One region of the Microbacterium natoriense genome, then DNA from elsewhere that is predicted to be linked to it. Evidence: predicted binding sites of a transcription regulator. Region 1 holds the regulator's gene; the other holds the start of a gene.

Region 1 (15,066 bases):
GAAGACGGGTGCCGCTGGTGCGCGCTGCGGTGATGAACTGCTCGTGCAGCACGCGGCGGGCGAGGATGCGGGTGAGTCGGGCGACGACGGCCGACATGGCGAGTCCGATCGCGAGGATCGCCGACCACAGCGAGGCTCCCTGCACGGCGACCACGAGCATCGCCAGGAGCAGCACCGGGAACGCGATGATCACGTCGAGCGTGGCCGAGAGCGAGTCGTCGAGCCAGGGGCGGGCGAAGGCGGCGGTCAGGCCGATCGCGACACCCAGCACGGCGGCGAGGGCGACGGATGCGGTGCCGACGATGAGCGCGATACGGGCCCCGATCATGAGCTGAGTGAACAGGTCGCGCCCGAGCTTGTCCGTGCCCAGCAGATGCTCGAGGCTCGGACCTTCGAGGCGTCCGCCGCTGATGTCGGAGGGGTCGAAGGGCAGCCAGAACAGCGAGACGAGAGCGAGGAGGACGATGACGCCGGTGAAGCCCAGACCGAGGCCCAGGGTCGTGTGACGGCGACGTCGGGGTGCGGCGTCCGTCACCTGCTCGACCACCGCGGTCATCGGACGGCCACCCTGGCACGCAGTCGCGGGTCGACGAGTCGTTGGACGATGTCGGCGAGGAAGCCGACCAGGAGCACGAACAGGGTGCTCACCACGAGCACGCCCTGGATGTTCGCGAAGTCGTGCTGCGCGATGCCGTTCAGCAGCATGCTGCCCAGGCCCGGCAGCGTGAACACGCTCTCGACGACGACGGCGCCGAGCAGGGTGGTCGAGAGCTCGATGCCGAGCACGGCGATCACGGGGACCGCGCCGTTGCGCAGGCCGTGACGCAGCAGCGCCTCGCCGACCCCTGATCCGCCGGCGCGCGCGGTGCGCAGATAGTCGCTGCCCAGCACATCGAGGGTGGCGGAGCGCACGTATCTGCTCAGCGAAGCGCTCATCACGAGCGCGATCGTGATCACGGGAAGGGTCAGCGAACGCAGAGCGTCGGCGGGATCCTCCCAGTCGTCGCGCGGGAATCCGCCCGAGGGCAGGACGCCCAGTCCGAGTGCGAAGATCCAGACCAGGATCATGCCCACCCAGAACACCGGGACGGCGATGCCGAGCTGCGCGAAGCCGCTCAGCAGCGCGCCGTACCAGCGGTGGGCCTTCACCGCGGCCGTGATGCCGAGAACGAGCGAGAGCACCAACGCGAGTGCGAAGGCGAGCAACGTGAGCGGCAGGGTCACGACCAGCCGTGCGGAGATCTCGGGCCCGACGGGCAGAGTCGAGATGTAGCTGCTGCCGAGGTCGAACCGCAGCATCTGCCCCGCCCAGGTGAGGAACTGCTGCAGCAGCGGCTGATCCGATCCCACCTGGGCCCGCGCCGCGGCGATCTGCTCATCGGTCGCGTTCACGGAGAGCAGGGCGTTCGCCGGGTCGCCGGGGAGGAGCCGCAGCAGCACGAAGATCACGATCATGGCGACGACGAGCGACACCACGAGGAACGCGAAACGACGGGCGAGATAGGCGAGCATGGGTTCTCTGGGACGAAACGGGCGACGCCTCGTGGACGGCGCCCCGGAGGGCACGACATCCACGAGGCGTCGAGAAGGTCAGGACTTGACGATGTCGTAGGCGAAGAACTGCGAGTTCAGGCCGTTGACAGGGTATCCGGTGACGTCGCTGGATGCGATGACGATCTGCGGATACAGGTACAGCCAGACGCTTGCGGCGTCCGCAGCGATCTGCTCGTTGACCTTCTTCAGCAGCTCGGTCTGCTCGTCGGTGGTCGTGGCCTGTTCCGCCTCGGCCACCCACTGCTGCACATCGGCGTTGTCGTAGCCCCAGTAGAAGTCGGGGTTGCCGTACCAGACCACGTCTCGGTCGTTGACGTGCTCCTGCAGCGTCGCCTCGAAGTCCTGCTCCTTGAACACCTTGGTGTACCACTCGTCGGCGCTGATCGTGTTGATGTTCACGGTGATGCCGACCTCGGCCAGCTGCGACTGCAGGAACTCGGCCACGGCCGGGTGCGGGTCGTAGCTGGGGGTGTCGAGCGTGAACTCGAAGCCGTCCGGGTACCCGGCCTCGGCCAGCTGCTGCGTGGCGAGGTCGACGTCATACGGGTTCACAGCGGTGAGGTCTTCGTACCAGGGGTCGGTCGGCGGGACCATCGAGCCGATCAGTGTGCCGTAGTCGCCCCAGATGGAGTTCAGCAGCTTCTTCGTGTCGATCGCGGAGTAGATCGCCTTGCGCACGAGGGCGTTGTCGAACGGTGCGACGCGGTCGTTGAACGCCAGCAGCTCCTTGGTGGTGGAGGTGCCTTCCGAGATCACGTAGTCGTCGCCCGAGAACTGCGCGAGGGCATCCGGACTCTGCACGCTCGTGATGAGGTCGATCTCACCGGTGAGCAGGGCGTTGTTCTCGGCTGTCGCATCGGTGAAGTACGTGTAGACGACCTCGGCGTTCTTGGCCGCCTCGCCCCAGTAGTCGTCCCAGCGGTCGAGGGTCAGGGTGCTGCCCTTCTTCCACTCGTCCAGCGTGTAGGGGCCGGTGCCGTCCTCCTTGGTCTCCAGGTCTGTCGCGTCGGCGTTCACGATCCACACGTAGCTGAGGTTGTAGAGGAACGAGATCGAGCGCTGCGAGAGCGTGAAGACCACGGTCGCGTCGTCGGGGGTCTCGATGCTCGTGATCACCTCGAAGGCCGATTTGCGCGCCGACTGCGACTCCTCGGCGGTGACGGCCTCGATGCTCGCCTTCACGTCGGCCGAGGTCAGCTTCTTCCCGGAGTGGAAGGCGACGCCGTCCTTCAGCGTGATCGTGTACGTCAGGCCGTCGTCGCTGACGTCGGCGCTCTCGGCGAGCAGCGGCTCGACCTCTCCGTCATCGGTGAGCTTGTACAGGCCCTCGTAGACGTTGCCTGTCAGGGCCTCGGTGACGCCCTGGCCACCGCCCGCGACATTGGAGAGGTTGACGGGCTCGTAGATCGATCCGATGTGGATGGTGGCATCCGGACCGTCGGCGGACGCGCCGCCGCCGGCCGAGCAGCCGGCGAGCGCGAGGGCCGAGACGAGAATGGTCGCGCCGAGCGCGAGGGACTTCTTCACAGGGGTCTCCTGGTGGGTGGGTGAGGGATGCTGCGGGTTCGGGTGACGGATGCTGAGTGGAGTTCAGGCGGAGTAGATGTCGAATCCGCCTGAGAACACGACGCTCTTCTCGCCGGCGCGGATGGCTTCGCTGAACCGGTTCTGCGCCGGGGGCAGCGGGCAGTTGTACTGTGCGGAGAAACCGCACGGCGGCACGAAGGCGCGGTTGAAGTCGAGCACGACCGTGCCCGCGGCGCCGAAGGCGCTGTCGTCGTCGCGGCGCACGAACAGGAAGCGGCCGGATCCGTACGTCTCGGCGCCGTTGGTGGCGTCGCCGAACACGAGCAGCAGCTGGCCGCCGTCATCGAAGGCGGCAAGGCGGTGCTCGGCGCCGTTCAGCGTGAAGGTGATGTCGCCGGGCACGACGAGTTCGCGAGTGCCTCCGTTGTCGCGGATGTGCTCGAAAGGCACGGTGCGAGAGGCCTCGACCGGCGAGAACTGCGCCTCGATCACCCATGCGGGGTCGTAGTCGTAGGTGTCGATACTCTCGAACGCACGGATCGCGGGAGCGTCCGCGTCCCACACGCGCAACCCGTACTCGGCGGCTCCGGTCGAGATGTCGGTGCGCTCGATGGGCGTCACAGTGACGGATGCCGCGGCATCCGCCTGCTCTGCGTCGATGTCGGGTCGCTCCGCCCCTGTCCAACGGGTCTCGACGAGGGCGAGGTTGCCCGTGGGCGCGGTGACGGCGGCGCGGCGCTGTGCGCGCCAGGCGGCGTGATCTTCGGGTGCAGGCATGGCGGATCCATCGTAAGAAGGGAATGGGCGTCGCGGAATGTGAACGTTATTCAGCGAAACACGGTCGGGGCGTGCGCCATTCCCCGGCGGCGCGGCGGCGCGGCTGCGCGTCGGGAAGACGAGGGACCGGATGTGACGCTCGGCTGGCGCGGGCTAAGAGAACCAGGGAACCGCGCTGACCGGTTCGCGGCCATCATCCGCAAGCGGCGTGATGGTGAGCACGTAGCGTGGGACGCCGTCGAGCTGTCGGAGATCGACCCGGTGCCGACCCTCTGCGATCGGAAGCCGAATCGCGTAAGACGCGGTCGGGGCTTCATCGTCGAACTGCGCGGCCATCGTCAGCTGCGTGTAGTCGGTGAGCCACAGCCCTCCGGGGCCGACGTTCACAGCGCCCACCGCTTGACGCAGCACCGGAGCATCACCATGGCCATCTGCGACTACGACGGTCTCGTTGGTGTCATACGGGCCGGGATAGGCGATGAACAGGGATTCCGCGTTCATCTGCCCTGCGAAGTGGGTGAGGAGCTGCTCGAGCTCCCAATCCTCATCGACGAAGCCACGATACGTATCGGGCGCGACGAGGCAGAAGAATCCGTCCTCATCGACGTGCAAGGCAACGGCATCGCTCATCGCACCACGATAACCAAGAGCGAGACGGAGCGACGACCCCACCGGCCGTCGAGCGAGCACAGCGAGACAAGCAAAGTTGAGCCAATTCATATCAACTTCTTTTGACAGCATCCGACCCTCGGAGTACAGTTGAGTCATCGCGACTCAGGTTTCCCTGATCGCCGCAGACTTCCCGTTCCACACATACAAGGAGAGAACACATGGCACGTGCTGTTGGAATCGACCTCGGAACCACGAACTCCGTCGTCAGCGTCCTCGAGGGTGGCGAGCCGAAGGTCATCGCCAACGCCGAGGGCTTCCGCACGACCCCGTCGGTCGTCGCCTTCACGAAGGACGGCGAGGTGCTCGTCGGCGAGACGGCCAAGCGCCAGGCCGTCACCAACGTCGACCGCACCATCTCGTCGGTCAAGCGCCACATGGGCACCGACTGGAGCTTCGACGTCGACGGCAAGAAGTGGACGCCGCAGGAGATCTCCTCGCGCATCCTCATGAAGCTCAAGCGCGACGCCGAGTCGTACCTGGGCGACACGGTGACGGATGCCGTCATCACCGTTCCCGCATACTTCAACGACGCCGAGCGTCAGGCCACCAAGGAGGCCGGCGAGATCTCGGGCCTCAACGTGCTCCGCATCATCAACGAGCCCACCGCCGCCGCTCTCGCGTACGGCCTCGACAAGGGCAAGGAAGACGAGCTCATCCTCGTCTTCGACCTCGGTGGCGGAACCTTCGACGTCTCCCTCCTCGAGGTGGGCAAGGACGACGACTTCTCCACCATCCAGGTGCGCTCGACCGCCGGTGACAACCGCCTCGGCGGCGACGACTGGGACCAGCGTCTGGTCGACTACCTGATCAAGCAGTTCAAGGAGACCACGGGCGTCGACGTCTCGGGCGACAAGATCGCCCTGCAGCGTCTCAAGGAGGCCGCCGAGCAGGCGAAGAAGGAGCTCTCCTCCTCGACCAGCACGAGCATCAACCTGCCGTACCTGTCGCTGACCGAGTCCGGCCCGGTCTCGCTCTCAGAGACGATCACCCGCGCGAAGTTCGAGGACCTCACCAAGGATCTCCTCGACCGCACCAAGAAGCCCTTCGAAGACGTCATCCGCGAGGCCGGCATCAAGGTCGCCGACATCGCGCACGTCGTCCTCGTCGGCGGCTCGACCCGCATGCCCGCCGTCGCCGAACTCGTCAAGCGCGAGGCCGGCAAGGAAGCCAACAAGGGCGTCAACCCTGACGAGGTCGTCGCCGTCGGCGCAGCCCTCCAGGCCGGTGTCCTCAAGGGCGAGCGCAAGGACGTGCTGCTGATCGACGTCACCCCGCTGAGCCTCGGCATCGAGACCAAGGGCGGCATGATGACCAAGCTCATCGAGCGCAACACGGCCATCCCGACCAAGCGCAGCGAGACCTTCACGACGGCCGACGACAACCAGCCGTCCGTCGCGATCCAGGTCTTCCAGGGCGAGCGCGACTTCACACGCGACAACAAGCCGCTCGGCACCTTCGAGCTCACCGGCATCGCCCCGGCTCCGCGCGGCATCCCGCAGGTCGAGGTCACCTTCGACATCGACGCGAACGGCATCGTGCACGTGTCCGCCAAGGACAAGGGCACGGGCAAGGAGCAGTCGATGACGATCACCGGCGGCTCGTCGCTCAGCAAGGACGACATCGACCGCATGGTGCGCGAGGCCGAGGAGCACGCTGCAGAAGACAAGGCGCGCCGCGAAGCCGCCGAGGTCCGCAACCAGGCCGAGACGCTCGCGTACTCGATCGACAAGCTCATCTCCGAGAACGACGACAAGCTGCCCGAAGACGTGAAGACCGAGGTCAAGGCCGATGTCGACGCGCTCAAGACGGCGCTGGCCGGCGACGACGACGAGGCCGTGAAGACGGCCTTCGACAAGCTCAACCAGTCGCAGACCAAGCTCGGCGAGGCGATCTACGCGCAGTCGCAGGCGGATGCCGCAGCCGGCGCCCCCGAGGGCGCCCCCGCCGATGACAGCAGCTCCTCCGACGAGGACGTCATCGACGCAGAGGTCGTCGACGACGAGGAAGACAAGAAGTAATCATGACGGACAAGAACTTCGAAGAGAACGAGGTTCCGGAGGGGTCGGATGCTGCGGCATCCGGCCCCGCGCCGCAGAATCCGGACTCCACCGAGGCCAGGGCCGCTGAGGGCTCCGACGAGGAGCTCACGGTCGACGACATCCTGAACGCCGAGCAGACCGACGAGGCTGCCGCAGAGGATGCCGCGATCGCCGACGCCGAGGCGACCCTGCTGAACGACTTGAAGCGCCTTCAGGCCGAGTACGCGAACTACCGCCGCCGCACCGAGGAGCAGCGCCAGACCGACATCGAGCGCGCGAAGGGCGAGGCCGCCAAGGGCCTCATCCCCGTGCTCGACGATCTGGCTCGCGCCGCCCAGCACGGCGATCTGGTCGAGGGCACCCCCTTCGCCGTGATCGCCGAGAAGGTGCGCACTGTGGTCGAGCGTCTCGGCGTCGTCTCGTACGGCGAGGCTGGCGACGAGTTCGACCCGCAGCAGCACGAAGCGATTTTCCAGCAGCCCACGCCGGGCGCGGAGAAGACGACGATCCTCGAGGTCGTCGAGGTCGGCTACCGGCTCGGCGACGTCGAGCTGCGTCCCGCGAAGGTCGTCGTCGCAGTACCTGCCGAGTAGGGGACAGATGGCTAGCCAGGACTGGTTCGACAAGGACTTCTACAAGACCCTCGGGGTCATGAAGGACGTCAGCGACGCTGATCTCAAGAAGACCTATCGCAAGCTCGCGCGGAAGTACCACCCCGATTCCAATCAGGGCGATGCGGCCGCCGAGGCGAAGTTCAAGGAGATCAGCGAGGCCTACTCGGTGCTGTCGGATGCCGAACAGCGCAAGGAGTACGACGAGATCCGCGCGATGGGCTCTGGCGCCCGCTTCACCGCGGGTGGTCAGGGCGCGGGCGGCTTCGAAGACGTCTTCAGCCGGTTCGGCCAGCAGGGTCGCGGACAGAGCGCCGATTTCGAGGACATCTTCTCGATGTTCAACCAGGGCGGCGGAGGCTTCGGCTCCGGCGGCTTCGGGCGGACCTCGGGCGGATTCCGCGGATACGGAGGCCCGCAGCGCGGCGCCGACGTCACCGCGCGCACGACGCTGGACTTCACGACCGCCGTGCAGGGAGAGACCATCACCCTGCAGGGCGAGGACGGCAAGCCGTTCAAGGTGAAGATCCCGGCCGGCGTTGCAGACGGGCAGAAGATCAAGCTGCGCGGACGCGGACGGCCCTCGCCGGACGGCGGTGAGAACGGCGACATCGTCGTGCAGATCGCCGTCAAGCCGCACCCGGTCTTCACCCGCGACGGGCTCAACCTCCGCGTCGTGGTTCCGGTGACCTTCACCGAGGCCGCGCTCGGCGCGACGATCGAGGTCCCCACGCTGGGCGGCGACACGGTCAAGCTCCGTGTCGCCCCCGGTACGCCTTCGGGTCGCGTGCTGCGCGTCAAGGGTCGCGGCGTCACCACGACCAAGGGATCGGGCGACCTGCTCGCCGAACTCCAGATCGCGGTGCCCTCGCACCTCGACGAGGCAGCCCGCGAGGCGCTCGAGAAGTTCCACGAGCTGGAGCCCGACGAGAACCCGCGGGCCGACCTGATGGCGAAGGCCCGGCGATGACGACCGGGCTCTGTGCGGGTGAGTCCGATGGCTGAACGACAGGGCATGGATGCCGACACCCCGGTGTTCGCGATCGCCGTCGCCGCCGAGCTCGCCGGCATGCACCCGCAGACGCTGCGTCAGTACGACCGGATCGGCCTCGTGGTCCCCGGTCGTACGACCGGCGGATCGCGGCGCTATTCGACCCGCAACATCGAACAGCTGCGCGAGGTCGCCCAGCTGTCGTCCGAGGGCATGAGCCTGCCGGCGATCGCCCGGCTGCTCGACCTGGAGGATGAGAACCGGATGCTGCGCCGGCAGGTCTCGGGCCTCGAGGCCGCATTGCGCGCCGAACGGGAGAACCGCCCTGGCGTCCGCGTGTTCGCCGCCGGTTCGGCCGGCGTCGTGCCCGTGCCGAACGGCCGGCGCATCCGCCGCTCCACCGAGATCGTCCTGTGGGATCCGCGCGCCCGCGACTGACATCTCCCTCGGAGTGCAGTGGGGTCGTTGGGACGCAGCAGGGCGAGCGCGGTATCGTTGCGTCACGATGAGGATGACGCGTCGCACTCTGCTGGTCGGCGCCGGAGCCGGCGTGATCGGGGTGCTTCTCGCCTCGTGCACTCCCGAGCCGGCGCCCACACCCACGCCTGATCGCACTCCCTCGCCGACCCCGACCGGCGACAGCCTCGCCCCGATCGCCTTCGCTCGCAGCGCATGGTCGACCGACCCGTCAGCCCTTGGTGCGGCGAGCTTCACTCCGGTCGGCGTTCAGAGCGCCGCTCGTGACGCGCTCGCGACACCGGTCCGCGGCCGCCTGTTCTTCGCTGGTGAGGCGACCGATGCAGATGCACCGGGGACCATGGCCGGAGCGCTCCGCTCCGGCACCCGCGCGGCCGAGGAACTGCTGGCCGCAGCCGGCGCAGGAGAGCGCGTGGCGATCGTCGGCGCCGGACTCGCAGGAGCCGCCGCCGCCTCACGCCTCGCCGCGACGGGTCTCGCGCTCACGGTGTTCGAATCGCGCGATCGCACCGGGGGCCGAATCCAGAGCGTGGTCGACGACGAGCGATGGCCCGTGCCCGCGCAGCTCGGCGGCTGGCTCATCGGCGCCGACGACACCGAGCTCGGCGAACAGCTGAACGCGCTCGACATCCGCACAGCGGTCCTCGAGAGCGCTCTGTGGAGGTCGCCCGACGGCGTTGTCGACGCGCCGTCGAGCCAGCCGGTCATCGACGCGATCGCTGCGGCCGAGGCGCTCCCGGCCGACGTCCCTCTGGCGCAGGCGCTCGCCGATGCCGGCGCCGACCCCGCAGAACCGGGGCTCGCGGCGCTGCTCGCCTACGTCGCAGCATCCGCCGGGTCCGACCCCGATCAGGCGTCGTCGTGGTTCCCGCCCACGCTGCCGCCCGACACCCGCACGGCCGTGCTCGGCGACCTCGGCGCAGTGCTCGCGCAGCTCGTCGACGGCGTCAGGGTGAGCCTGTCATCGGCCGTCTCGCGCGTCGCCTATGACGATGCCGGCGTGAGCCTCGGCATCGCCACCGGGGAGTCGCTGTCGTTTGACCGCGTCATCATCACGGTTCCGCTCGGGGTGCTGCAGAGCGACGGTATCGAGTTCGCGCCCAAGCTGCCGTTCGCGCAGCGCGGGGCGATCGCCGACCTCGGCATGGGCTTCATCGAGACCGTCTGGCTGCGGTTCGACGAGCCGCTCGTCGACACGGATGCCACCATCTGGCATGCGGTCGGCGCAGAGCAGACGATCCGCACCTGGTTCAACCTCGCACCCGTCACGGGAGACGCGATCCTCGTCGGGATCGTCGGGGGCGCCGACGCCGCCGAGTTCGCAGCGCTCGACGACGAGGCCGCTCAGGCCGCGGCCATGGCCGCGCTGGCGCCGTTCATGCAGCCGATCGCCTGATCTGCGGCATCCGGCTGATCAGCACCAGCACGCACGCCACGAGCGCGAAGATCGACAGCGCCACGGCACTCGTGAGGAGGAATTCGGGCATCCCCGACACCTGCCGCGGGTCGAGGAAGTAGTACGGATACCAGCCGACGAGCGGCCCCCGCCACATCGTCACTCCGCCCCACGCGAGAGGGAAGAGCAGCGACCACGGCACGATCCACCACGACACCCGGCGGTGGCCGGGTGTGAGCACCCAGGCGATCGCCGTGCAGGCGGGCAGCCAGAAGTGCAGCACCTGATCGGACCAGGGCACATCGACGCGGATGCCGCGGAGCCCGGCCTGCCAGACGATCAAGGCGAAGGCGAGCCCGGCCGTGATGGTCCAGGTCAGCACGAGGGCGAGAGCGATCGTGAACCAGCGTGGGTCAGTCGCTCGTGTGAACGCGAGTGCAGTGCCGATCAGCAGCACGATCACGAGCGCGCAGTTCGATTCGACCGTCAGGTACGCGAAGAAGTTCTCGCCCGCGGTCGTCCGTGAGCTGAGCCCCCAGAACAGCCGGTGCACGAGGGCGACTGCGCACACGGCTGCCGCGGTGAGACGCAGTGCGCCGAAAACCGCACGCGCCCGCACTTTCGCCATCCGGCGAGTCTACGGAAGTGCGCTCGACGCTCTCTCAGGCGCACGCGTGGGGGATGCGGTCAGCGTGCGCCTTCTTCCGGGTGGTCGAGATAGGGCGTGAACATACGCAGCAGTCCGCGAGGTCCCGGGGTCGGCGGGATGCCGATCTGCATGCCGTTCTCGTGTCCCCACCGAGGTTCGAAACCGTCGGCCGCGGACGGGCGCAGCCACGGAGTGTAGGGGTGTCTGCCATGCCGAAGACCCTAGTGTGTTGAAATCGATTTCCGCTAGATTCGGATCCATGACCGTCACCGATCGAGGAGGATCATGTCCGTCACTTCCGCATCTCGCAGGGCCGCCGTCGCGGCATCCGTCGTCCTCGCCCTCGTGCTCGCCGGATGCGCCGGGAGTGCGGGGGTGAGCGTCGATCCGAACCCCGACAAGCCCTTCGTGCTCGACGGCGTCTCCGAGGTCGCGGAGATCGCGCAGCTCACCGGCCCCGACGCCATGAACGACACCGCGGCGGTCTCGGTCGCCGGCACCGATCTCGGGTCGATGGTCAATGTCGGCGACCGCACGTTCTTCCTGTTCGGAGACACATTCGGCGAACGCGATCCGGAGTCGATCGGAGGACAAGGAGGCTTCTGGCGCTCGAACGTCGCCGCGTGGACGACCGACGACGACCCGTCCGACGGGATCTCGTTCGACGGCTGGGTCGAAGACGACATCGGTCTGGCTGCTCCGCTCGTCGAAGGGGACCATGACGCGAACGGTGCGGGAGGCGAGGTCACCAAGATCCCGACCTACGGCTTCGCGATCGGCGAGACGATCTACGTCTCGTACATGTCCGTGAAGTTCTGGGGAGAGCCGGGTGCCTGGGATGCCAACCGTTCCGCGCTGATCGTGTCACGCGACGGGGGAGAGAGCTGGGCGCCCGTGGACGGCGTCGAATGGCCCGGCGACTCGAACTTCGTGCAGTTCGCCACGGCGGAGGTGCACGAAGGCGGCGAGGACTGGATCTATTTCTGGTCCATCCCGTCGGGGCGATTCGGAGGTGTGCAGCTGATGCGTGTGCGGGCCACGGAGGATGCGGTCGAGGACCAGGATGCCTACTCCTACTTCGCCGGCGTCGACGGCGAGACCCCGCGATGGAGCAGCGATCTCGAGGATGCCGAGACGGTCGTCGAGGGGACGATCGGCGAGTTGTCGGTCATGTGGTCGACGTACCTGGATCGCTGGATCATGACCTACTCGGATGCGGGCAACGCCTACATCCGCGAGGGCGTCACTCCGTGGGGTCCGTGGGGGCAGGCGATCGAGCTCGTGTCAGGCGATGAGTACCCGGGGCTGTACTCCCCGTACCTCAATCCGCGTTACGTGAGCGACGACGGCAGCACGATCTACTTCACGCTCTCCCTCTGGGGTCCGTACAACGTGTTCTGGTTCTCGGCGGATCTGGTGCGCGCGGGCTGAGAAGACGATTTGATCCCTTGCGCATGAAATCGATTTCGCATAATCTGGCGCTTACCCGGTCACCGAGGATCGACGCGCGGCCGGATCCCTTCGGCGGCAGCCGAGCACACAGCAGCGACTCGATGAGGAGTCCGTTCCTGAGGAGGAACCCATGAGAATCACCACACGCACGCGTCGCACGGCGATCGCCGCTCTCGGAGCGCTGACGGTCGGCTCGATGCTCGCCGCCTGCGGGTCCGGCACCCCAGGCGAGTCGGCGGGGGAGGGCGGCGGAGACGGCGTCACCACCGTGCAGTTCTGGCACCGCTCCTTCACCCCCGTGGAGAACGAGTGGTACGCCGACATCGTCAAGAAGTTCAACGCGTCGCAGGACAAGATCAAGGTCGTCGACACCGAGGTGCCGGCGGATGCCTGGGACCAGAAGATGAAGGCCGCACAGGCCGCGGGCAAGGCTCCCGACGTGTACACGAGCTCCGCCAACCTCCATGACCTCGTGAACGCGGGATCCGTGCACGAACTGGACTCGATCGTCTCGAAGGATGCGCTGGGCGAGATCCTCGACATCGCCTCCTCCATCTCGGAGATCGACGGCAAGCACTACGCGTACCCGCTGCTCCTCGAGCCGCAGACCGTGCTCTTCTGGAACACGGACATGCTCGATGCCGCGGGTGTCGACTCCAGCAAGGCCCCCGAGACCTGGGACGACCTCCTCGACGCCTGCGCGAAGATCCAGCCCACGCTCGCCGACGGCCAGTACTGCATCTCTCCCGCGCAGGACGCCGTGACGATGGCATGGTCGACGGTCGGTCAGCAGTACAACTTCTCCGGCCACCTCGCACTCACCGACGACTGGTCCGCGCCCGACGTCGACGACAAGGGCTACCGTGCTCTGATGGAGCAGTACAAGGTGCTGTGGGACAAGGGCTACATGCCCAAGCAGCCCCTCGCGGCCTATGTCGCCGGAGAAGACTTCGGGCAGCAGAAGGTCGCCTTCAAGGTCTCCGGCTCGTGGATGATGTCGGAGATCGGCTCCGACTACGCCGACCTGCTCGACAAGACAGGCGTCGGCCGCTTCCCGAGCGCCTCGGACGCCGACGGTCGCACCGCCACCACCATGGGCAACTTCACCTGGGTCGTCGACGCGAAGACCAAGAACGCGGATGCCGCGGGCGAGTTCCTGTCGTGGGCGATCGGCGGCGATCCCGATAACCTGGTGCCTTTCTTCGTGAACACCCAGTTCACCAAGGTGCCCGTACGCCAGTCGGTGCAGGATGCCGTCGCCGCGAGCGAGGAGGCCGCGAAGGCCCCTTGGTCGAAGGTCATCGTCGACGAGATCGCCCCGGACGCCATCGCCGGCTCCACGTACCCGTGGGATGTGAACCTGGCCGTCGGCACCGCGATGGAGTCTGTCATGAAGGGCTCGGCGTCGGTGGACGACGCGATCAAGACCGCGAACGCCGCGATCCAGACCGTGATCGACCGCGACGGGCTGCCCGACAAGGCGCCGAAGAACTGACCCTGTCGGCGTGACCGCCCGGGGCCCAGAGGCCCCGGGCGGGACGACGCCCCGAGAGCACGACGAGGTGGATATGGCCAGCCAGGCTGTGGAGGAGCGCCGCGACATCCGGCGCAAGAAGAACCGCTATCGATACCGCGACAACAAGACCGCCTACTGGTTCCTGCTGCCGGTCGTGGTGCTGCTGGGGATCTTCGTCATCTGGCCGGCGGTCTACGCCGGGTATCTGTCGTTCCAGGACTGGAGCTTCTACAAGGACCCGGAGTTCGTCGGCATCCGCAACTACGTCAACGTCCTGAAGGATCCGCTCTTCCTCGCCACGATCGGACGCGGCTTCGCGTTCGTGCTGATGACGGTGCCGGTCATGCTCGTGCTGGCGTTCCTCTTCGCGAGCCTCGTCGTCGCCGTGTCGCGCCGGGCGGCCAGCATCCTGAAGGTCAGCATCTACATCCCGACGATCGTCTCCGCGGTGATCGCGTCGATCATCTTCGTGCTGATCTACAACTACTCCGGCGGGCTCCTGAACGCGTTTCTCGGCACCTTCGGCGTCGAACCGATCGCCTGGATCGGTGACCCGAAATGGGCGCTCGCAGCGGTTGCCGTCCCGGCGATCTGGCTCGGCATGGGACTCACCTCGCTCATCATGGTCGCCGCGATGGTGGACGTGCCCACCGAGTACTACGAGGCGGCCGCGATGGAGGGCGCCAACTGGTGGCAGAAGACCTCGTACATCACGATCCCGCAGATGAGGAATGTCGTGCTGTACCTGCTCATCACCGGCTTCGTCGCGGCGATCCAGCAGTTCGAGCTTCCGCTCGTCATGACCCAGGGTGGGCCGCTCGACTCCACGACCCTGCCGAACCTCTTCATCTTCAACCATTTCCGTCTCGACGTGAACGCCGGATACTCGATCGCTGCCGCGCTTGTGCTGTTCGTCGTGCTGGGGACGATCTCGGCGCTCGTGTTCAAGTTCGTCAATTCCGAGAGGCTGGTGGACTGATGGCCGTCATGCAGGAGACCACACGCATCGTCCTCGCGGGCAAGGAGCCGCGCTCGACCCGGACGCCGCGCAGCGCCGGGGGATGGCTCGTCCTCCTCGGGAAGGTGATCCTCGGCGCGCTGTTCGTCATCGCGTCGCTGTTCCCGCTCGCCTGGATGGTGATCGCCGGGTTCAAGTCGAAGACCGAGGTCGTCGAGACGCCGTTCCAGTTCTTCCCCGAGGTCTGGCTCTGGCAGAACTACGCGCAGATCCTGGCGGATCCGACCTTCCTGCGGACGCTGGCCTGGACGTTCTTCGGAGCGATCCTGTTCACGGTGGGCAGCCTCGCGGTGAACTCGCTCGCCGCCTATGCGTTCGCCCGCCTGGACTTCCGCTTCAAGGGACTGATCTGGACTGTCGTCATCACGACCATGTTCATCCCCGGTA
Region 2 (15,066 bases), 110 kb from region 1:
GCCAGCGCGTGCTCGATGTCGAGATCGAAGATCTGCTCGTGCATGATCCGCCAGGCCATCTCTCCCATGCCCGCCTCGCGGAGCTGGTCCATCGTCGCGTCGCCGCGCTCGATCGGTTCGAGGAAACCGCGCGCCATGATCATGCCGCCCTGCGCGACGGTGTCGGTCGGGTCCTCGCGGAGCACGCGCTGGAACAGGTCGCGCGCGTCCGCCGCGCGGTAGTCGTACAGATAGGCGTACGCCAGGGCGATCGAGAGCAGCCTCTCCCACGGGCTCGCAGCGATCGCCGCCTCGGCGGCCGGGAGGAAGCGCTCGGGCGGCGCCCCGGTCGAGAGGAACAGCAGCGCCCGCTTGGCGAGGACCTTCGGAATGAGGGTGGGATCGACTCGACCCGTCCACACCACCGCCTCGTCCATGAGGTCCCAGCCGGCGGTGCGGCTGCCGGTGAACACGGTCGCGGCGCCGAGCATCATCAGGTCGAGCCACTCGACCTCTTCCCCGCCCTGCATCGCGTGCTCGGCGAGCCGGAGGGCCTCGTCGAATCTCCGGTTCTCGTACTCGAGGTCGCGGAGGATGCGGACCGCAGTGAGGCGGTAGCCGTCCTGAACGCCGATGAGCTGACGCAGCTCTCGACGCGCGTCATCGAGCTCGCCTCGTGCCTGGTGATGAAGGGCGAGGATGAGGTAGGTGCCGGTGAAGCGGGGTTCGCGTGCGAGGACGCTGTGGGCCAGGGTGGCGATCCTGCGGTTGGTCGGCTGCGCGCCGAGCAGCTCGAGGGCGAGGTCGCGGTCTCGGACGATGGCGACCTGCTCGAGGTTGTCGCGGTCGTCGTGGTGTGTCACCGCATGCCCTGCTTGACCCGGTAGGCGCGCAGCTGGTCGAAGGTGCCGTCGTCGACGCCGTATTCGAGCACGGGGGCCACCTGGTCGAACCAGCTCGTGGTGGAGGGAGTGATGCTCGCCGCGGACTCGAGCAGGCCCTCGGTGGTGACGGGGACGATCGCTCCCGCCGCCATCGACGCGGTGAGCGAGCGCTGCAGCGCGTGCTTCGCGACCTGGGCGATGTCGGCTCCCGAGAACCCCTCGGTCGCAGCGGCGACGGCGATGACATCGACGTCGTCCTGCGGCTTGCCGTCGAGGTCGCCCTGCAGGATCGCGGCGCGGGCGACCGCATCCGGCGGCAGCACGAGCACGGTCTTGTCGATGCGACCGGGGCGACGCAGGGCGGGGTCGATGTCCCACGGCCGGTTCGTCGCGGCGAGGAAGTAGACCCCGTCGTTCTCACTCGTCACGCCGTCGAGCTCTTCGAGCAGCTGGGTCACGATCATCCGCATCGACTGCGATCCGCCGCCGCCCGATGCCCGGCGTCCTCCGAGAGCGTCGAACTCGTCGAAGAAGATCACGCATGGCGCGGCTGCTCTGGCATCGCGGAACACGCTCTGGATCGCCCTCTCGCTCTCGCCGATCCAGGCGCTGAGCAGGTCAGCGAGGGTGACGTGGATGAAGGAGGCGCCGAGGTCGCCGGCGATCGCCTTAGCGATGAACGTCTTCCCGCAGCCGGGCGGACCGTACATCAGGAGCGACCCGCCCGGCTTCTGCCCGAACGCCGCCGCGAGCGCAGGGTTGCGCAGCGGGGCGAGGAACGTCGAGTCGAGGTGCTGCTTGACCTCGGCGAGACCGGCCACGTCGGCGAGGGTCACCTGCGGGCGCTCCGCATCCCACAAGCCGGGCTGCTCGATCCGATCCCCGGTCGCAGCGTCGTCGTCCGCCGCGACCGGGGCTCGCGATGGCGCCTCCGGCTCGGGGACCCGCGCCGAGTCCGGTTCCGCGGCCGCACGCGGCGTGTCTGATGGCGCGGTGTTCGCCTTTCCGCTGCGCAGCCGTGCGGCCATCACGCGCGCCCGGAGCACGCGGGCGCGGGCGGGGTCGCCGCCGTGCGCCTCGAAGGCGTCGATCTCGGTCGCCGCCTGATCCGCATCTCGTTCCAGCAGCAGGGTTATGAAGTCCTCCCGCAGCGCGATGTTCTGCGGATCCTGCGCGACCTCGGCAGCGATCACCGCGAGAAACTCGTCGTCGTGCGCCATAGTGCCCCCTCAGCTGTCGTCAACGACCACCTCGATTCTTGCAGACGCGCCGAATCCTGACGCATGAACGCTCAGCGGTTGATCTGCGGAGCAGCAGGCGGTAAAGTTGAGTCATAGTCACTCAACTTTGAAAGGGAGCATCGGGAGAACCGAATGGCCACGCCTCAGACCGAAGAACAGCAATCCGCACTCGAGCAGTTCGGCATAAACCTCACCGATCGCGCCCGGCAGGGCAAGCTCGACCCCGTGATCGGCCGAGACAGCGAGATCCGCCGCGTCAGCCAGGTGCTGACCCGGCGCACCAAGAACAACCCGGTGCTCATCGGCGAGCCGGGCGTCGGCAAGACCGCCGTGGTCGAGGGCCTCGCGCAGCGCATCGTCGCGGGCGACGTCGCCGAGTCGCTCAAGGACAAGGAGCTGGTCTCGCTCGACATCTCCGCTCTCGTGGCGGGTGCGATGTACCGCGGTCAGTTCGAGGAGCGTCTGAAGAGCGTCCTGAAGGAGATCACCGAGTCCGACGGGCGGATCATCACCTTCATCGACGAGCTGCACGTCCTGATGGGCGCCGGCGGCGGGGAGGGCTCGGTCGCGGCATCCAACATGCTCAAACCGATGCTGGCCCGCGGAGAGCTGCGCATGATCGGCGCGACCACCCTCAACGAGTACCGGGAGTTCATCGAGAAGGATGCGGCGCTCGAGCGCCGATTCCAGCAGGTGTACGTCGGCGAGCCGTCGGTCGAAGACACGATCGCGATCCTGCGCGGACTCAAGGGCCGCTACGAGGCGCATCACGGGGTGACGATCTCCGACAGCGCACTGGTCGCGGCCGCCGCTCTGTCGAACCGCTACCTGCCCGCGCGGCAGCTGCCCGACAAGGCGATCGACCTGATCGACGAGTCGATGTCTCGGCTCAAGATGGAGATCGACTCCTCGCCGGTGGAGATCGACCAGCTCAAGCGCCAGGTCGACCGGATGAAGCTCGAGGAGCTCGCTCTCAAGCGCGAGAAGGACGCCGCGTCCAAGGAGCGCCTCGGCGTTCTGCGAGAGCAGCTGGTCGGCATGGAGAAGCAGCTGGCAGAGCTCGAGGCCCGCTGGGCTCGCGAGCGTCAGGGGCTCAACCGGGTCGGCGAGCTGAAGAAGCAGCTCGACGACGCGATCACGCAGCGCGACCTCGCGATGCGCAACGCCGACTACACGAAGGCGTCGAAGCTCGAATACGAGACCATCAAGCGCCTCGAGCGCGACATCGCCGAGGCCGAGCAGGCCGAGGCGACCGCATCGACCGAGCCCCGCATGGTCAACGAGCAGGTCACCGACGAGGACATCGCCGCCGTGATCGCGGCGTGGACCGGCATCCCCGTCGGCCGCCTCCTGCAGGGCGAGAGCGAGAAGCTGCTGCACCTCGAGTCCGAGCTGGGCAAGCGACTGATCGGACAGAAGGAAGCCGTGAAGGCGGTGTCGGATGCGGTGCGCCGCTCGCGCGCCGGCATCAGCGATCCCGGTCGTCCGACCGGTTCGTTCCTGTTCCTCGGTCCGACCGGGGTGGGAAAGACCGAGCTGGCCAAGGCGCTCGCCGAGTTCCTGTTCGACGACGAGCACGCGATGGTCCGCATCGACATGTCGGAGTACGGCGAGAAGCACTCGGTCTCGCGCCTGGTCGGAGCGCCCCCTGGATACATCGGCTACGAGCAGGGCGGCCAGCTCACCGAAGCCGTCCGTCGTCGCCCGTACAGCGTGATCCTGCTCGACGAGGTCGAGAAGGCGCACCCCGAGGTGTTCGACGTGCTGCTGCAGGTGCTCGACGACGGCCGTCTCACAGACGGCCAGGGCCGGACGGTCGACTTCACGAACGTCATCCTGATCCTCACCTCGAACCTCGGCTCGCCGATCCTGATCGATCCGACGCTGTCGGTGGACGACAAGCGCGAGCAGGTCATGGTGCTCGTGCGCCAGGTCTTCCGCCCCGAGTTCCTGAACCGTCTCGACGACATCGTGATGTTCTCCTCGCTCAGCGAAGACGACCTCGCGCAGATCGTCGAGCTCACGATCGACGCGCTGCAGAAGCGGCTGCATGACCGCAGGCTCTCGCTCGCCGTCACGCCCGACGCGCGGTCGTGGCTCGCCGAGCGCGGCTACGACCCCTTGTTCGGTGCTCGCCCGCTGCGCCGGCTCATCCAGAGCGAGGTGCAGAACAAGCTGGCGACCGCGCTGCTGTCGGGCGGCGTGCACGACGGCGACACGGTGCGAGTCGACATCGCGGCAGATGGCGCGGGGCTCGTCCTCACCGCCGAGAAGGCCGAACAGGTGCCGGGTTCGACCGATGACGACGTGATCGAGGCCGAGCTGCTCGACGAGTGAGCCGCGTCGAGAGGGGCGGATGCTGCGGCATCCGCCCCTCCTCCCGTCTCAGGCGAGAGTCGCCCGAGGTGGCCCTTCGTGCCGCTTCGCGACGGTTGAAGCGGCACGAACTGCCACCTCGAGGCGCGAAGAGCGTCGCTAGGAGGGGTGGCGGTAAAGTCTCAAGAAATATCATCTGACCGGGCTGTTTCCAGGGTCGGAATGTCGGTGGCCCCCTGTTGAATAGAGGCATGACCAGCACCGCCGACGCTCTCGCCCAGGTCGCCTCCGACCTGCGTACGGTGCTGGCCGGCGACGTCCTCGCCGGGCTGAGCGACGCCGAACGCGCCGAGGTTCTCCGGGTCTTCGGGGAGGTCGCTCGGCTGGTCGATGCAGGCGTCGTCGAGACGGTCGCCACCGCCGCGGCGGACTTCGGGCACCAGTTCGGATGCCGCGGCACGAACGAGTTCCTCCAGCGGGCGCTGCTGACCGACGCCGCGACCGCGTCGAAGATCATCCGGGTCTCGAACGCGATGCATCGAGAGATCAGCATCGTGTCGGGCGAGCGGCTGCCCGCCGCGTGGCCGCAGCTGCGCGAGGCTCTGCTCGACGGAGTGATCGGGGTCGCAGGTCTGCTCGCGGCCACCGCCCCCATCGACCGGGCGCACACTCGCATCGGTGTCGAGGAGCGGCTGCTCGTCGACGAGCACCTCGCCCGCTACGCCAGGGGCTGCCCGGCCTCCGAAGAGGGGTCTCCGGGCGACGACCGCTCCTGCGACGGCGACGCCGCCGATGCCTCCGAGACGCGACAAGGGCCGCCTGCCACGCCGGAAGACCTGCGGCACGCCGCCGAGTACCTCACGGCGGTGCTCGACCCCGACGGGGCAGAGCCGTCCGATCACGCGGCGCAGGCACGTCGGAGGCTGAGCGTCGGGCGTCTGCGCAACGGTGTGCACCCTGTGCGCGGCGACTTCACGCCCGAACTCGTGGCGCAGCTGCAGCTCATCTTCGACGCGTTCAACAACCCGAAGGTGGGCGGCGCCCCGGCGTCCGCGGTCGCCTTCGACGGCGGCGAGGATGTAGAAGGCGATCCTTTCAACGACGACGCGCAGCATCGGATCGACACCCGCACGTCCGGCCAGAAGCGTCATGACGCGCTCGCCGCGGCGCTCGGCATCGCCGCGCGGCACGATGACATGCCGCGCCTTGGCGGCGCAGCACCCACGCTGGTCGTGCACGTCGATGCCGCCGACCTGGCACAGGGAACGGGGTGGGCACGTCTTCCCGGGGCGGAGGCCGCCGTGCCGCTGTCGGTCGCGCGGCATACGGCATGCACCGGGGCGATCCAACGGGTGCTCTTCGACGAGGGCCGCATCATCGGGATCACGGTCACCGACCGCGTATTCACGGTGCACCAGCGGCGGGCGATCGTCGCCCGCGACCGAGAGTGCCTGATTCCGGGGTGCCACGTCTCGGCTTCGTGGTGCGAGATCCATCACGTGACCGAGCACTCCAGAGGCGGCCCTACGCACACCGACAACGGGGTGCCCCTGTGCTGGTGGCATCACCGCTCTCTCGACACCTCCGGCTGGGAGATACGCATGTTCGGGGGCGTTCCGCAGATCCGGGGTCCTGCCTGGTGGGATCCCGACCGCCGGTGGCGAACCCCGCGCATCACTCTCGAATCGCTCGGACTGGCGGCGGCCCGCACCGGGTGAAACGGTTTCCCCTCAGCTCGTCGCCCAGTCCTCGGGCCCCGTGGACCCGGCGGGATAGTCCTCGACGGGCGCGGCGCCCGACGCCCAGGCGTCTCGGACCGGCTGGATGATGCGCCAGCACTCCTCGGCCTCGTCTGCGCGCACCGACAGGGCGACCTCGCCGTCGAGGAGCTCGTCGATGACCTCCTCGTACGACCGGCGCTGCCCCTCGCCGAGATCGGCGCACAGCTCCTCGTCGCGCAGCGCGAAGGGGTCGTCGCCGCCGGTCACGTGCAGCTTCAGCCGCATCTCGTCGGGCCCCAGCGAGAAGGTCAGCCGGCCGCCGTCGACGGGCGAGCCCGCGAGTCCCTTCGGCACGTGCCGCACCGGCCGGAACGTCACGACGACCTCCGACTTCTTCGCCGCCAGAGCCTTGCCCGAACGCAGCACGAAGGGCACGCCGGCCCAGCGGTCGTTCGCGACCTCGAACACGACCTCGGCCAGGGTCTCGGTGTCGCGAGCGGCATCCACGCCGTCCTCGTCCGCGTACGAGGGCAGGTCTCGATCGTCGATCCGCCCGGCCGTGTATCTGGCCCGGCGGGACGACTGCGCCGGGTCGTCGCCGAGCACGTGCGTCGCCCGGAGTATCGAGGCCTTCGCATCGCGCAGGTCGCGCTCGTCGATGCTCGCCGGCGGGTCCATCGCGACGAGGGCGAGCACCTGCAGCAGATGGCTCTGGATCATGTCGATCATCGCGCCCGCCTTGTCGTAGTAGCGGGCTCTGCCTTCCAGGGCGATGCTCTCGTCGAATCGGATGAGCACCGACTCGATGTGCTCCGCCGACCAGACCGGTTCCCAGATGCGGTTGGCCAGCCGCACGCCCATGAGGTTGAGCAGCATCGAGCGGCCGAGGAAGTGGTCGACACGGAAGATCTGACGTTCGGGCACGAGAGCGGTGAGCATCTCGTTGAGCTCGCGGGCCGTCTTCTCGTCGTCGCCGAAGGGCTTCTCCATCGCGAGCACCGTGCCCTCGGGGAGCGTCATGCCCTGCATGGCCGCGATCGCCGCGCGCGTCACCGCCGGCGGAAGCGCGAAGTACAGCACGGTGCCCGGTTCGAGGGTGTCGACGAGGGCGGCGACCGCGTCCCGGTCGGTCACGTCGGCGGAGGTGTAGTCGCCGATCGTCACGCGGTCGATCGTGCCAGGGAAGTCCGAGAAGGCGACGCCCACGAGCTTCTTCCAGGCCTCGTGATCCTGCTCTTCCGTGCCCGAGCCGCGCAGGACCACACGACGCTGCGGTTGCCGCGCGAGCAGAGCGGCGAGCGAGGGGAGCAGCAGCCGGGACGTCAGGTCGCCAGAGGCGCCGAGGATGAACAGGGTCGTGGGAGTGGTCGCCATGGCCGTGACGTTATCCCGATCCGCAGCCGAAGGCCACCCTCTGGCGATGCGTGTACTGGTGTGGCAACCGTGCAGCATCCGTCGATCTATTCCGCTTTATGGAATGCCGAGTCCGAGATATGAGAAAAGCCTTGACTGTCTCGACGCGCGGCTGGTAGACCTGAACTGTTCCGATGACGGGGCACCTGGATCAGCAGACAGGGAAACTGAGCTGGCCCCTCGTGGGGCCGTTCCCCGGCTCCACCGTCACAGATGGAGTCGCCATGTCCCAGCCCGCCGCCCGCACCTGGATCAAGAATCCGCTCGGCATCTTCACGGGGACCGATGCGGATGCCGCGGGCGGGATCGTCCTCGAGGGCGCCGTCGTGAGCGAACTCGTGCCCGCCGGTGGCGCGCCTACAGCCCCGGTCGACTCGGTCTTCGACGCCGCCCGCCACGTCGTGATCCCCGGGCTCATCAACACGCACCACCACTTCTATCAGACGCTCACGCGCGCCTGGCGGCCCGTTGTGAGCGCCGAGCTCTTCCCCTGGCTGAAAGGCCTCTACGGGGTCTGGGCGGGCATCACGCCGCGCGACCTCGAGCTCGCCACGACCGTGGCGCTCGCCGAGTTGCTGCTCTCAGGCTGCACGACGGCCGCCGATCACCACTACCTGTTCCCGAATGGGCTCGAAGAAGGCATCGACGTGCAGGTCGACGTCGTGAGGAAGCTCGGAATGCGAGCGACGCTGACTCGCGGGTCGATGTCGCTGGGTGAGGATGACGGTGGGCTGCCGCCGCAGCGGACTGTGCAGGATGCCGACACGATCCTCGCCGACAGCGAGCGGCTGATCGGCGCCTATCACGAGCGCGGCGACGGCGCCTTCGTGCAGATCGGTCTCGCACCGTGCTCGCCGTTCTCCGTGACCACCGGCGTCATGCGCGACACCGCGGCCCTCGCCGACCGACTCGACGTCCGCCTGCACACGCATCTGGCCGAGACGCTCGATGAGGAGGACTTCTGCCGCGAGATGTTCGGCCTGCGCACCGTCGACTACCTCGAGAGAGTCGGCTGGTTGTCGGATCGCACGTGGCTGGCGCACGGCATCCACTTCGACGACGCCGAGATAGCCCGACTGGGGGCGGCAGGCACCGCGGTGTCGCACTGCGCGACCTCGAACATGCGTCTCGCCTCGGGCATCGCCCGTGCGCTCGAACTCGAAGAGGCCGGCGCTCCCGTGGGGCTCGGCGTCGACGGTTCGGCCTCGAACGACGGCTCGAACATGATCCAGGAGGTGCGCCAGGCGCTGTACCTGCAGCGCCTGCGCTACGGCGCCGCCGCGATCACGCCGGAACGCGCGCTCGGCTGGGCGACCTCAGGTTCCGCCCGTGCCCTCGGTCGCGGTGACATCGGCGTGCTCGCTCCCGGCGCGCAGGCCGACCTCGCGATGTTCACTCTCGACGAGCTGCGGTTCTCCGGCAGCCACGATCCGGTGGCCGCCCTGCTGCTGTGCGGCGCGGATCGTGCCGACCGGGTGATGGTCGCCGGACGCTGGCGCGTGATCGACGGCAGGATAGACGGCCTCGACGTTCCGCGGCTCATCGCCCACCACAGCGAGGCGGCGCGCGGTCTCCTCGCCCGTCACTCCTGAACCCGAACGCCCACCCGAACGACTCGAACCACCCGCATCCACGGAAACACGACGAAGAGGTCGATATGAGCAAGAAGAACGCGGTCGCCACGCGGCCGGAAGACGAACGGCTGTCTATCGGAGCCACCTTCGGGTACGGCCTCCAGCACGTGCTGACGATGTACGGCGGCATCATCGCCCCGCCGCTCATCATCGGCCAGATGGCCGGCCTGAGCTCGGCCGAGATCGGCGTGCTGATCGCATCCTGCCTGTTCATGGGCGGTCTCGCGACGATCCTGCAGACCGTCGGCATCCCGTTCTTCGGCTCGCAGCTGCCACTCGTGCAGGGCGTCTCGTTCGCCGGTGTGGCTACCATGGGCGCGATCGTCACGAACGGCGGAGGACTGCCGGCGGTGTTCGGCGCGGTGATCGTGGCATCCGTCATAGGCCTGCTCATCGCTCCGGTGTTCGCGATGGTCATCCGGTTCTTCCCGCCGGTCGTCACCGGCGTCGTGATCACCACGATCGGACTCACGCTGCTTCCTGTCGCAGCCCGCTGGGCCATGGGCGGCAACGACCGCGCCGACGACTTCGGCGCCCCGCAGAACCTGCTGCTCGCGTTCGTGACCCTGGCCATAGTGCTGGTGCTCAGCAAGGTCCCCGTCGGCGCCGTCTCGCGACTGTCGATCCTGCTTGCCATCGTGCTCGGCACGATCTTCGCGGCGATCATCGGCCGGGTCGACTTCAGTGCCGTCGGTGAGGGAGAGATCTTCGCGTTCCCGACGCCGTTCGCGTTCGGACTGCCGACCTTCGAGATCGCCGGCATCATCTCGATGTTCATCGTCATCCTCGTGACGCTGACCGAGACCACGGCCGACATCCTCGCCGTCGGCGAGATCGTGGGCACCAAGGTCGATTCCAAGCGCATCGCCGCGGGGCTCCGCGCCGACATGCTCTCGAGCGCCGTCTCACCGGTCTTCGGCACCTTCACCCAGTCGGCGTTCGCGCAGAACGTCGGTCTGGTCGCGATCACGGGCGTGAAGAGCCGGTTCGTGGTCACCGCCGGTGGTGTCGTGCTCGTCGTGCTCGGCCTGCTGCCGGTACTCGGACGCGTCGTGGGCGCGATCCCGGCGCCCGTGCTGGGAGGCGCCGGAATCGTCCTGTTCGGAAGCGTCGCGGCCAGCGGCATCCGCACCCTGGCGAAAGTCGACTACCGCGGCAACATGAACCTCATCATCGTCGCGGCCTCCCTCGGCATCGGCATGCTGCCGATCGCGGCCCCCGCGATCTACGACCAGATGCCCGACTGGTTCAACACGATCTTCCACTCCGGCATCAGCTCGGCTGCGGTCGCCGCGATCCTGCTCAACCTGCTGTTCAACCATCTGGGCAGCGTGAACCGCAAGAACGCATTCGTGTCGGCGCCGACCCGCAGCATCCCGATCGCGATCCTCGACGCCCTCCAAGACGGCGACTCCGTCGTCGACGGCAAGGTGGTCGACAAGGAGGGCAACGAGGTCGTCGTCGACAGACCGGCGCACTGAGCCGGCGTGGCCACGGGCCGAGAACTCTGCAGGCTCGGCGGAGCGGCCGCTTGAGTCGGATGCGGGGAGGTGCAACACTCCGGTCATGGCTGCCCGCATCGAGGACTACGCGCTTCTGAGCAACTGCCGCACGGCCGCGCTCGTGTCGAAGGCGGGCAGCATCGACTGGCTGTGTCTGCCTCGCCTCGACTCCCCGTCGGTGTTCGGCGCCCTGCTGGGCGACGAGGCGCACGGCCGCTGGGAACTGCATCCGGCCGACCCCGATGCCGAGTGCTCGCGGCGGTACGACGGCGACACCTTCGTGCTCATCACCCGCTGGACGCTCGGCGACGCGGTCGCCGAGGTGCACGACTTCATGCCGATCGGGCTCGATCCCGACATCGCCATCCGCCGCACGGATCTCGTCCGCAGGATCGTCGGCGTGCAGGGTGAGATCGACTTCGTGCAGCAGATCAGCATCCGCTTCGACTACTCGCGGGGAATGCCGTGGGTGCGGCAGACGGGCACCGCCGACGAGCCCTGTCTGGTGGCGATGGGCGGCCCGGATGCCGTGGCCATCCGCGGTGGGCGGCTGACGGCCGTCGACCACCAGCACCGGGGCGAGTTGACGGTGGTCGCGGGCGAGGAGCACGATCTGCAGCTGACGTGGTTCCCCTCGCATCGCGACGTACCCCCGGTTCTCGACGTCGACGACGAGGTCGAGCGAACGAAGGACTGGTGGCAGAGCTGGGCCGACCGCATCTCGCACGACGGACCTCGGCGCGGCGACGTCGTGCGCTCCCTGCTGCTGCTGCGCGCCCTGACCAACCACGAGACCGGCGGTATCGCTGCGGCCGCGACCATGGCGCTGCCGGAGGAGATCGGCGGAGAGCGCAACTGGGACTACCGCTACGTCTGGCTGCGCGACGCGGCCCTCACGCTGGAGGCGCTGCTGGATCACGGCTTCCTCACCGTCGCCGACCGCTGGCGCGAGTGGCTGCTGCGCGCGGTCGCGGGCGATCCGGCCGATCTGCAGATCATGTACGGCCTCGCGGGGGAACGCGACCTGCTGGAGCGCGTGCTGCCGGAGTTCCCGGGCTATCAGGGCTCGTCGCCGGTGCGTCTGGGCAACGGCGCGGCCGCCCAGTATCAGGCGGACGTCGTGGGCGAGGTGCTCGTGACGCTCTCGGCCGCGCGTTCGGCGGGTCTCGACGAGTCGGAGTTCTCCTGGCCGCTCGAGCGGCAGCTGGTGCGGTTCGCCTCTGAGCAGCTCGAGCGGCCCGACCAGGGGTTGTGGGAGATCAGGGGCGATGCGCACCACTTCACCCATTCCCGGGTCATGATGTGGGCCGCGTTCGACCGCGCGGTGCGTGCAGTCGAGGACTTCGGGCTGGAAGGTCCTGTCGAGCGCTGGCGAGGACTGCGCGAGCGCATGCGTGCCGAGATCGACGGTCAGGGTGTGGTCGACGGGCACTTCGTGCAGTACTACGGCACGACGGAGGTCGACGCATCGCTGCTGCTGCTTCCGCAGGTCGGATACTGCCGCCCGGATGATCCGCGGATGCTGGCGACGGTCGAGCGCATCGAACAGACCCTCATGCCCGACGGGCTCGTCCGCCGCTACCGCACCGGCACGGGAGTCGACGGTCTCGCCGGGTCAGAAGGTGCTTTCCTCGCGTGCTCGTTCTGGCTGGTCGAGCAGTACGCGGTCACCGGTCGCCACGAAGAGGCCCACGTACTCATGGACCGTCTGTGCGGGCTGACGAACGATGTCGGGATGCTGTCGGAGGAGTACGACACGGTCGCCGGCCGTCAGCTCGGGAACACCCCGCAGGCGTTCTCGCACCTGGCTCTCGTGCGCGCCGCCGATGCTCTGGCGCGGAACGCGCACCGGCCGCGGTGACGTGGGGCGCGGCGGTCGCCACGTCGCGGCGGCGGCGGCGCGTCGTACGCAACAGCGCCCCCGCTCAGCTGCGAGGCTCCTGCTGAGTGACGTGACTCCGCAGGGGCGCTGCAGCCGAGCGGGGGCGCCGGCGTGCGATGGGTCGGCGCTCAGGCGCTGAGGATGACCGTCTCGGCGATCGGGCGGCGCACGCGCGGGGCCGTCTCGGCCTGCTGCAGGCCCTCGGGAAGGCCGGTCGCGTCGCCGAGCTCGCCCACGGCGATGACGGTGGTGGGGCTGAATCGCGGAGCGAGATCGGCGAACTCGCGCACGACCTCGGGGTCGAAGCCGCTCATCTGGTGCACGAGGAGACCCTCGTGGTGCGCCTGGACCGAGAAGTGCGCGACGGCCTGGCCGAGGTCGTAGACGGCGTGGCTGATCGGCTTGCCGTCCTCCGACTCGGTCTCGGCGATCGAGACGATCAGCACGGAGGCGTTCGCGGCCCAGAGCTGGTTGAACTCGACGAGCGAGTCGACGATCTGGTCGAAGAGAGCAGTGCCGCGGTGGGCGACGATGAAGCGCCACGGCTGCAGGTTGTACGCCGAGGGCGACCAGCGCGCGGCCTCGAGCGCGGCGTTCAGCTTGGCGTCGTCGATCTTGTTCGCGGCGTCGTACGCGCGCGGGCTCCAGCGGGCGGCGAGCACGTCGAGGACGGGGTGCTCGGTGGGGGCGGTGCGGTCGAGAACGGGAGTGCTCATGAGGATGCCTTTCGGAAGGAGCGGATCGGACTCCTTCGTCCGGGTACACAGTGCCGGAACACATGTATTTGCATGCATATTCCCTGGATGACGAAAAGTTCCCTGGATGACGAAAAAATGCGAGGTGGATGCCGTGACGACTCGCCGCGGCATCCACCTCTCGGATCAGGTCCCGGTCACTTGACCTTGATCTTTGTGCTCGAGGTCGCCGTGATTCCGTGCGAATTCTCCAGCTCGCCCGTGTAGACGTAGGTCCCCGGCGCACGGCCGGTGAGAGGCACGTCCACGGAACGCTGCCCCGCGGGCGCGTCGACAGGCGTGGTGGAGATCAGGGTTCCGTTCTCGTACAGCCGGAACACCGTCGCCTCCTCGCCCTTCTTCTGGGTCATGCTGACCGTGAATCCCTGCGAGGTCTTCGAATCCGAGAGCTTCCCCTTCGCCGGGGGAGCGGTCGCCCTGTCGTCCGTGCTCTGCCACATCGTCGCCGTGATCGGCGTCACCGAGATGCTGCGGATCCGCGCTGCGCCGCCCTCGGACCACGCCGATATGGCATCGGCCCCGGCATTCGGGAACACCTGGTCCGTCAGCGACACGCGGCCATCGGCCGTGAACAGCTCGACGGATGCCCGATCGATGTAGAGCTCGAGGGTCACCGAGCCGTCGGCTGCGAGCGTCGCACCGGGCAGCGGAGCGTCGTCGACCGATGCGAACGACGGGTTGAAGCCGACGGCTCCCGAGTCGGTGCGATCGATGAAGACCCGCTGCTCTTCCGCGTCGTAGCCGATGCGGGTTCCGCTCGTCTCATCGCCGAAGACGGTGATCCCCGCCTTCTGCGCGGACCCTGGCTCCAGCACGACCTCGATCTTCGCGACCTCCGCAGAGAAGCCGAGCGGCGTCGGGCCCTCCACGTCGACACCCGTGCGGGTCTGCACCCTGCTGAGATCGAGCTGGCCGTCGAGCTGCGAGACGACGCGCTGCGCCAGCCGCGGACCTTCGGGCGTGCTCACGAGGCGCACCTCGCGGGGGAGCGCCATCGAACTGCGCCAGGTCGATGTCGGGATGTCCCCCGCATAGTCCCAGTCGTTCATCCACGCCTGCATGACACGTGTCCCGGGGTCAGGAGTGCCCGAGTACGACACGCCCGCGTAGTAGTCGCGACCCCAGTCGAGCCAGTCGTATCCCTCTGCGGGGACCGGCACGCCGGCGGAGGAGAAGGTCACCTGGTCGAAGAGCAGATGACCCCAGCCGCTGCTGTTGTTATCGATCGCGACGATCCGCGCCTGCTCGCCACGCAGCTCGGCCACGTTCCACGACCTCCACGTCAGGGCCTCGCTGTTCGAGCCGGTGGCGGTGCGCACGATCCGGCCGTCGACGACGAGGTTCACGGAGGTCTCGTCGGAGCGGACCTGGGCCGGTTCGTCTCCGATCACGACGTTGTCGAAGGTCAGATGGCCCCATCCGCCGTCGGTGTCGTCGTGGATCCGGATCTCGGCCTGTTCGCCGCGAAGGTCCGCGACGTTCCAGGAGGCCCAGTTGAGGCTCCCGGAGTTCGCGCCGGTCTGGGTGCGGACGACCTCGCCGTCCACGAGCAGTTCCGCCTGCAGCGACCCGTCGGTGCGCCGCCCGCCGCCGATGAGGAACGACATGTGGTCGCCGTCGATGGTGAACGCCGGCGAGGTCATGTCGCCGCGGTTCGCATCGCCGTTGGGCCCTGCCTCGAAGGTGTTGATGCGCCGGGTGCCGAGATAGCCCTCGCCACCCTGGGTGGACGGGCTGCG

Evidence for each region. Region 1 encodes HspR, which represses chaperone genes until heat shock. Its sites were predicted from a motif close to AAGTTGAGTCNNNNNGACTCAACTT; they were not measured.
Region 2: the regulator HspR is predicted to act here: its motif matches at 2,187-2,211, upstream of QFZ53_RS00550 (ATP-dependent Clp protease ATP-binding subunit).

The regions. Positions count from the first base shown of each region.
Region 1 covers NZ_JAUSXV010000001.1:213,872-228,937, reverse strand. Annotated here, with positions in the region: gene QFZ53_RS01045 (ABC transporter permease) at 1-556, opposite strand, end outside; gene QFZ53_RS01040 (ABC transporter permease) at 553-1,512, opposite strand; gene QFZ53_RS01035 (ABC transporter substrate-binding protein) at 1,591-3,081, opposite strand; gene QFZ53_RS01030 (DUF1684 domain-containing protein) at 3,145-3,858, opposite strand; gene QFZ53_RS01025 (hypothetical protein) at 4,012-4,488, opposite strand; gene dnaK (molecular chaperone DnaK) at 4,689-6,548, shown strand; gene QFZ53_RS01015 (nucleotide exchange factor GrpE) at 6,551-7,162, shown strand; gene QFZ53_RS01010 (DnaJ C-terminal domain-containing protein) at 7,170-8,150, shown strand; gene QFZ53_RS01005 (heat shock protein transcriptional repressor HspR) at 8,178-8,609, shown strand; gene QFZ53_RS01000 (FAD-dependent oxidoreductase) at 8,683-10,044, shown strand; gene QFZ53_RS00995 (Pr6Pr family membrane protein) at 10,025-10,672, opposite strand; gene QFZ53_RS00990 (DUF4185 domain-containing protein) at 10,979-12,124, shown strand; gene QFZ53_RS00985 (extracellular solute-binding protein) at 12,276-13,640, shown strand; gene QFZ53_RS00980 (carbohydrate ABC transporter permease) at 13,714-14,640, shown strand; gene QFZ53_RS00975 (carbohydrate ABC transporter permease) at 14,640-15,066, shown strand, end outside.
Region 2 covers NZ_JAUSXV010000001.1:105,027-120,092, reverse strand. Annotated here, with positions in the region: gene QFZ53_RS00560 (tetratricopeptide repeat protein) at 1-842, opposite strand, end outside; gene QFZ53_RS00555 (ATP-binding protein) at 839-2,083, opposite strand; gene QFZ53_RS00550 (ATP-dependent Clp protease ATP-binding subunit) at 2,237-4,441, shown strand; gene QFZ53_RS00545 (DUF222 domain-containing protein) at 4,672-6,138, shown strand; gene QFZ53_RS00540 (glucose-6-phosphate dehydrogenase) at 6,151-7,515, opposite strand; gene QFZ53_RS00535 (8-oxoguanine deaminase) at 7,779-9,146, shown strand; gene QFZ53_RS00530 (nucleobase:cation symporter-2 family protein) at 9,212-10,669, shown strand; gene QFZ53_RS00525 (glycoside hydrolase family 15 protein) at 10,755-12,551, shown strand; gene QFZ53_RS00520 (nitroreductase family protein) at 12,701-13,288, opposite strand; gene QFZ53_RS00515 (glycoside hydrolase family 32 protein) at 13,465-15,066, opposite strand, start outside.